Blastopirellula marina: one gene and its partner. The protein of the gene in region 2 interacts with the protein of the main gene of each other region in a pairwise test. Links are inferred from orthologs where the notes say so. Each region holds a gene or a part of one and is shown on either strand. Other genes may lie near its edges. The genes, in order: gyrA and C5Y96_RS12075.

Evidence for each region.
Region 1: the proteins of C5Y96_RS12075 (region 2) and gyrA interact in binary tests that used the Escherichia coli proteins (3 or more experiments, as listed by UniProt). The link is inferred for Blastopirellula marina from one-to-one orthologs.

The regions. Positions count from the first base shown.
Region 1 is NZ_PUIA01000017.1:359,724-363,350, forward strand. The notes cover bases 270-3,576. They hold gyrA (DNA gyrase subunit A), read right to left. Parts: upstream 3,194-3,576; coding sequence 470-3,193; downstream 270-469. Other genes in these bases: gmd (GDP-mannose 4,6-dehydratase), read right to left, coding at 270-463. Outside these bases: more of gmd, read right to left, coding at 1-269; C5Y96_RS07420 (hypothetical protein), read right to left, coding at 3,602-3,627. UniProt on the Escherichia coli protein: A type II topoisomerase that negatively supercoils closed circular double-stranded (ds) DNA in an ATP-dependent manner to maintain chromosomes in an underwound state.
Region 2 is NZ_PUIA01000037.1:64,955-68,402, reverse strand. Bases 195-3,322 are described here. They hold C5Y96_RS12075 (DNA gyrase subunit B), read left to right. Parts: upstream 195-537; coding sequence 538-3,108; downstream 3,109-3,322. Other genes in these bases: C5Y96_RS12070 (hypothetical protein), read left to right, coding at 3,220-3,322; C5Y96_RS12080 (DUF721 domain-containing protein), read left to right, coding at 195-342. Outside these bases: more of C5Y96_RS12080, read left to right, coding at 28-194; more of C5Y96_RS12070, read left to right, coding at 3,323-3,448. UniProt on the Escherichia coli protein: DNA gyrase negatively supercoils closed circular double-stranded DNA in an ATP-dependent manner to maintain chromosomes in an underwound state.

The DNA of each region.
Region 1 (3,627 bases), on a different replicon or contig from region 2:
GGCCATACATCTTAGAGACCCCGTAAGGGCTACGTGGCCAGAACGGGGTCGTTTCTCGCTGAGGCTCTTCGTAGACCTTCCCGAACATCTCGCTGCTCGAGGCCTGGTAGAAGCGGATGTTCGTATCGACCGTACGTATCGCTTCCAGAATACGAGTGACGCCCAAGGCCGTGACTTCGCCGGTCAGGATTGGCTGGTCGAAGCTAGTCGGCACGAAACTTTGCGCGGCCAGGTTATAGACCTCCGACGGCTGAACGGTTTCGATTAGCCGATTGAGGGCCATTTGGTCGAGCAAGTCCCCTTGATGCAGTTCGATCTTATCGGTCAGATCAGCGATCCGCTCAAAAGGTAGCGTGCTACCACGACGCACCATGCCATGGACTGCGTACCCCTTGGCCAAGAGAAACTTGGCCAGGTACGCGCCATCTTGCCCGGTGATCCCGGTAATCAGTGCCACTCGCATGTGGAACTACTCCTCGCCACTCTCTTCGGAAGCACTCTCTTCAGAAGCAGAGCCTTCGTCGGTCGATTCTTCTGCGGCGGGCTGCTCACTTACCTGAGGTGCGGCCGGTGTTGCCGGTGCTGCGGTTTCATCCAATTCGTCGTCGCCGTCTTCCTTAGGAACACGGACCACGGCGGCCAGGCTATCCCCTTCGTCCATCGACATGATGCGGACGCCTTGCGTGTTACGGCCGACCATGCTGATTTCGGCGGCGGAAATACGCTGGATCTTGCCACGGGCAGTCATCATCAGCACTTCGTCGGAATCGTCGACGCGAGCGACCGCGACGACCTTACCGTTGCGCGCGGTGGTCTTGATGTCTCGCAGCCCCTTACCACCACGCTTCTGCGTGCGATAACGAGCGCTGCCCGAGGTCGACTCTTCTTCCGAGCCGCTATCTTCGGTTCCGCTATCCTCTGTTTCGTTCTCGTCCCCTTCGTCCTCAATGGCCAGGCCAGGACCGAAGTTGGTTCGCTTGCCGTAACCATGTTCACACACGGTCAGCAACTGAGCATCCGGATCGGCCACGACCATCCCCACCAGGCTGTCTCCTTTGGTGAGGTTAATCCCCTTCACACCGCTCGAGTTGCGGCCCATCGCACGGGCATCGCTCTCGCGGAAACGAATGGCCATCCCCTTCTCGGTGGAAAGCACGAGTTCGTCGCCAGGCTTGGTGATCGCGACATCGACCAGTTCGTCGTCTTCCTTCAGCTTGATCGCGATGATGCCGTTCTTCTTGGGACGGCTGTACGCTTCGAGCAAGGTCTTCTTCACCAGGCCCTTGCGGGTCGCCATCACCAGGCAGTGGTCTGGCAGGTCGAAGTCACGCACGGCTCGGCAGTCGGCAATGTGCTCTCCTTCTTCCAGTTGAAGCAGGTTGACCACCGCGCGACCACGGCTTTCGCGGCTGAGGTTCGGCAGGTCGTATACCTTTTGCCACAGCACTTTCCCCTTCGTGGTGAAGAAGAGAACGTACGCGTGGGTCGAGGCGACAAACAGGTGGCGAATTGGATCTTCCTCTTCGCTCTTGGCCCCCTTGATCCCCTTACCACCACGGCGCTGGGCCTTGTAGATGCTGGCCGGGGTTCGCTTGATGTACCCCTTGGTGCTGATCGAGACCACCATCGTTTCTTCTTCGATGAGGTCTTCCAGGTCGATGTTGCCGATCTCTTCGTGCGAGATCTCGGTGCGACGATCGTCCCCAAAGCGGCGGTCGATCTCTTCCATCTGCTCGCGGATGATCGCCAGAATGTTGGCTTCGTCCGACAAGATACGCAGATACTCGGCAATCTCTTCCAGCAGCTTGGCATGTTCGCCGGAAAGCTTTTCCTGTTCCAGGTTCACCAACTGACCCAGCGTCATACGCAGGATCGCGTCGGTCTGCACCGAGGTCAGGAAGTAGACGTCCGATTCACCCCGCTCCAGCTGGAACTGAGCGAAACCTTGCTCGCCGAGAGCGCGGGCCATCATCGAGGCCGGGCATTCGACCCCCATCAGGCGCTGCTTCGCTTCGGCTTGGGTGCGGGACGAACGAATGATGCGGATGATTTCGTCGATGTCGGCCAGTGCCAGCAGCAAACCTTCGATGGTGTGCTTGCGTTGACGAGCCTTGGCCAAGAGGAACTGCGTACGACGGCGAATGACCGTGACGCGGTGGCGAATGAACTCTTCCAGCATTTCCTTGATCGACATCGTTCGCGGCTTGCCGTCGACCAATGCCAGCAAGATGATCGAGAACGAATCCTGGATCGGTGAGAACTGGTAGAGCTGATTCAGCACGATATCGGGATCGGCGTCACGCTTCAGTTCGATGACAATCCGCACCGGCTCCTTGAGATCGGAGTGGTTGGCGACCGCGCGAATTCCCTGGATGCGTCCTTCATTGACCAGCGAGGCGATCTTCTCTTCGACGCGGTCGCGGGTCTGCTGGTAAGGGATGTCGTGGATGATGATCTTCGCACCGCTTTTGGCATGTTCGATCGTGGTGTGCGAACGGACGACGACCGTGCTGCGGCCGGTCTTGTAGCCCTGGCGGATCGCGGCCCGGCCACAAATGATGCCCCCGGTCGGGAAGTCAGGCCCCTGGACGATGTTGAGGACTTCGTCGATGGTAGTGCCGGGATCGTCGATCAGATGAATGACGGCTTGGCAGATCTCGCGCAGGTTGTTCGGCGGGATGGAAGTCGCCATACCCACCGCGATGCCGTTCCCGCCGTTGACCAGCAAGTTGGGGAACTTGCTCGGCAACACGGACGGTTCGGAGTTGCGCTCGTCGTAGGTCGGCACGTAGTCGACCGTGTCGAGCTTCAGGTCTTCCAACATCAACTGGGCGAAGCTGGACATGCGGGCTTCGGTGTATCGCATAGCCGCCGGGGGGAGACCGGCAATCGATCCGAAGTTCCCCTGCTTGTCGACCAGCACGTACCGCATGTTCCATTCCTGGGCCATGCGGACCAGGGTCGGATAGATCACCGCTTCACCGTGCGGGTGATAGTTACCCGAGGTGTCACCGCTGATCTTGGCACATTTGACCCGCGATGCCCCCGGCGTGAGGTTCAGGTCGTTCATGGCCACCAGAATGCGCCGCTGCGAAGGCTTCAGCCCATCGCGAACATCGGGCAAGGCGCGGCTGACGATCACGCTCATCGCGTAGGTGAGGTAGCTCTCCTTGAGCTCGTCCTCAATCGACATTGTGAACAGTTTTGTGGGGTCTTCCGTCGACCCGCCATCACTACCATTACCGTTGGGGTTGTTACCGTCCGTTGCCAAGTGAGCGTCCTTTCGGAGGTTATCCTGCGCGGCGGGAAAAAGTGCCCGGCGCGACCGTCAATCTGCGAGGTTGCCAGCAGTGCTGAAAAGAGGCAAAAACACCGAGAAAAACCACGTTTCCCCAGTCGTTAAAAGCCTTTCAAATTGCACACCGTAATGTACCAAACTTGAGGGCGCAAAACTACTAGGGGAAAGCCAATTAGGCGAAGCGCTAAGTGGTTGTAGGACAGAGGTTTACGAGGCGTAATTTTTAACCAGATTTGACATAGCGAAGATACCCCAAAAAGCAACGGCAAACCTGGCACCGCCAACAGTAAAAACCTAGCAAAGTCAGAACGGCCCTCGATAGGATTCAA
Region 2 (3,448 bases):
GCGAAAGAGATAAACGGAATTACCAACATGAGCCAGCGTCAGCCAGGCAAGTTGCAATCGATCAAAGGAACCTTGGCCCAGTTGATGGTCCAAAAGGGTTATGCCCAGGTTCAGACGGCCGATGCCACACAAAAGGCCTGGGATGTCGCTGCCGGCGAGCGACTGGCCGAACATAGTGTGGCTGGCAATGTACAGCGTGGCACTTTGTTAGTCATGGTCGCCAATTCGACGATCAGCCAGATGATTAGTTTCCAGAAGCCCAAGATCCTTAAGTCGCTGCAAGAGCAACTGCCGGATCACGGGATCACCGATTTGAAAATCAAAGTGGGACGGATTGACTAAGATCCCACTGGTTCCCTCGCCCCCGAGGGGAGAGAGTTAGGTTGAGGGGCTTTTGAGTGTGCGATGTCACTTCGCCCAGCAACTGCTCTATGACCCAAGCTAACCAATAATAATTCACCTCGTTAACCGAAACAGTTAACCCCTAACCCTCCCCCTCAAGGGAAAGGGGACCGGAAAGAGAAACGAAAAGCGAATATGACCGAACCGAACGAACCTCAAGATCAACCGACTGGGGACATCGAAAACAAGGAAGCCGCACAGCAGGCCCAACAGGCCAAGGCCAAATCGGAATACGGTGCGAGCGATCTCGAGCACCTTTCTGACTTGGAACACGTCCGCGAACGTCCGAGTATGTACATCGGCGACCGTTCTACGCGTGGTTTCCATCATCTGGTGTACGAAGTGGTCGATAACTCGATCGACGAAGCGATGGCTGAGTTCGCTTCCAGTGTGATCGTGACCGTTCACAACGATAACTCGGTCACGGTGGAAGACGACGGCCGTGGTATTCCGGTCGATCGCCACCCGCAGCTTTCCGAACAAGTCGGCCGCGACGTCTCGACCCTGGAAGGGGTGATGACCGTTCTGAAGTTCGGCGGCAAGTTCAGCAAAGGGGCCTACCAAACCTCAGGCGGTCTGCACGGCGTGGGTGTGACCGTGGTGAACTTCCTGTCCGAGTGGTGTGAAGTCGAAGTCTATCGCGATGGTTTCGTCTGGCAGCAGGAATACGAACGGGGCGTTCCCCAAGGTCCGGTTCAAAAGGGTCAGGCAACCAAGAAGCGTGGCACCAAGACCACCTTCAAGCCTGACAGCCAGATCTTCAACGTCAGCAAGTTCAATCACGACACGCTGGCAAAGCGTCTGCAGGAACTCGCTTTCTTGAACAAAGGCGTGAAGATCATCTTCATCGATGACCGCACCCAAGAGAGAGACGAATTCATCTACGAAAAGGGGATCATCGAGTACGTCGAGCACCTCAACCGTGCCACCAACGCGCTACATCCAGACGTGATCTTCCTAAGTGGTGTTACCGAAGGGGTCGGTTACGAAATCGCTTTGCAGTACAGCGAAGAGTACACCGAAAACCTCCATTCCTACGTGAACAATATCAACACGCACGAAGGGGGTACGCACGTCTCGGGTTTCAAGACAGCCCTCACGCGTACGCTGAATAACTACGCCAAGAAGGAAAGCATGATCAAGGATCTCGCGCTTTCCGGCGACGACTTCCGCGAAGGTTTGACGGCGATCATCAGTACCCGCGTGCCAGAACCGCAGTTCGAAGGGCAGACCAAGACCAAGCTGGGTAACAGCGAAGTCGAAAGCTACATCAACTCGGCGTTCGGCGAGTTCATGACCAAGTACCTGGAAGAGAATCCCAAGGTCGCCAAGATCATCATCCGCAAGGCTTTGCTCGCCGGTCAGGCCCGCGAAGCGGCTCGTAAAGCTCGCGATCTACTGCGTAACCGCAAGGATGCCCTCAGCGGTGGCGGCTTGCCCGGCAAGCTGCGCGACTGCATCAGCAAAGAGATGGAGAAGTGCGAACTGTACCTGGTGGAAGGTGACTCGGCCGGTGGTTCGGCCGAAGGGGGACGCCTGCGAGATTTTCAGGCTATCTTGCCGCTGCGAGGTAAGATCATCAACACCTACAAGGCCCGAGAAGACAAAGTGCTGGCCAACGAAGAAGTTCGCAGCATGATCCAGGCCATTGGCGTGGGTATCGGGCAGGACCAGGACATCAACAAGCGTCGGTACAACAAGGTCGTGATCATGACCGATGCCGACGTCGACGGTTCGCACATTCGTACGTTGCTGTTGTCGTTTTTCTATCGCCAGATGAACGAACTGGTTGCCGGCGGGCACGTCTACGTCGCCCAGCCGCCACTGTTCCGCGTGGTGAATAAGAAGAACGTCTGGTACGTTCAGACCGAAGAAGAGATGAAGAACCAGTTGCTGGACAACGGTCTGGCGGATTGTGCTTTCGTCGACGAGAACGGAGACGTCATCGAAGGCGAGAACATGGAAAAGCTCTGTCGGGCACTCGCTCCGCTGGAAGAAGCGATCGTCGCTTTGGAACGCCGCGGCATTGGCCTCAAGATTCATGCCGTACGTCAGGACCCAGTCAGCCAGAAGTTGCCGGTCTTCCACCTGGTGATGGGTCGCGAAGAACATTGGTTCGCCACCAAGAAGGAACTCGATACGTACCTCACCGAACGCGGACTCGATGCCGAGCCAGACACCCAGATTCCTGATGAAGGGGAAGTAGTCGACGGCCAGGTTATCGATGAAGAAGCTTCTTCCAATGGTCAACCGAAGGAAGAAGAGTCCGCAATCGATGCCCCGCACATTGCTGAACTGCATGAAGTGCGAACGATCAACATCAAGCTGGGCGAGATCGCTGATCTCGGCTTCGATATCCAGTCGCTGATCCCGCAGGAACGTACCGGCAGCACCGAATCGCGTTATAAGCTGCGTCGCGGTGAAACGGAAACAGGCCTCGAAGACTTGCGTGGTCTTTTGACGGCTGTTCGTTCGGCCGGTGAACGTGGCCTGCAGGTAACTCGCTTTAAAGGTCTGGGTGAAATGAACGCGGAAGAACTTCGCGAAACGACCCTCGATCCGCAAAACCGAACGCTGATGCAGGTCACCATGAGCGACGCTTCCGCCGCCGACGATATGTTCCGTATCTTGATGGGGGACAAGGTTGAACCTCGCCGCGAGTTCATCGAGAAGCACGCGTTGGAAGTACGCAACCTGGACGTCTAATCGAATCGATTTGACACCGCTCGACGGGAAAGAAATGATAAGTGAGCCGATACGATCGGCTCCCTTTATTTGTGCCCTGAAGTGATTCCTAACTCAGTTGAGAAACCTCTAATGAACCGCATTGTGTTGTCGGTGATGGGCTTATTGTTGCTGACCTCAGCCATCGCTAAGGCAGAGGATGAACCGGTGTTGAGTTTCACCCCGGCCGAGCTTTACAAGCAAATCCGCGACCTGGGCTACCAGGAGATGAAAGAAGCCACCGAAGGGAAATGGATTGAAGTCACCGGCAACGTCATCTACTACGCCCACGATACGAGTCTTAAACGAATCACCGCCGCGG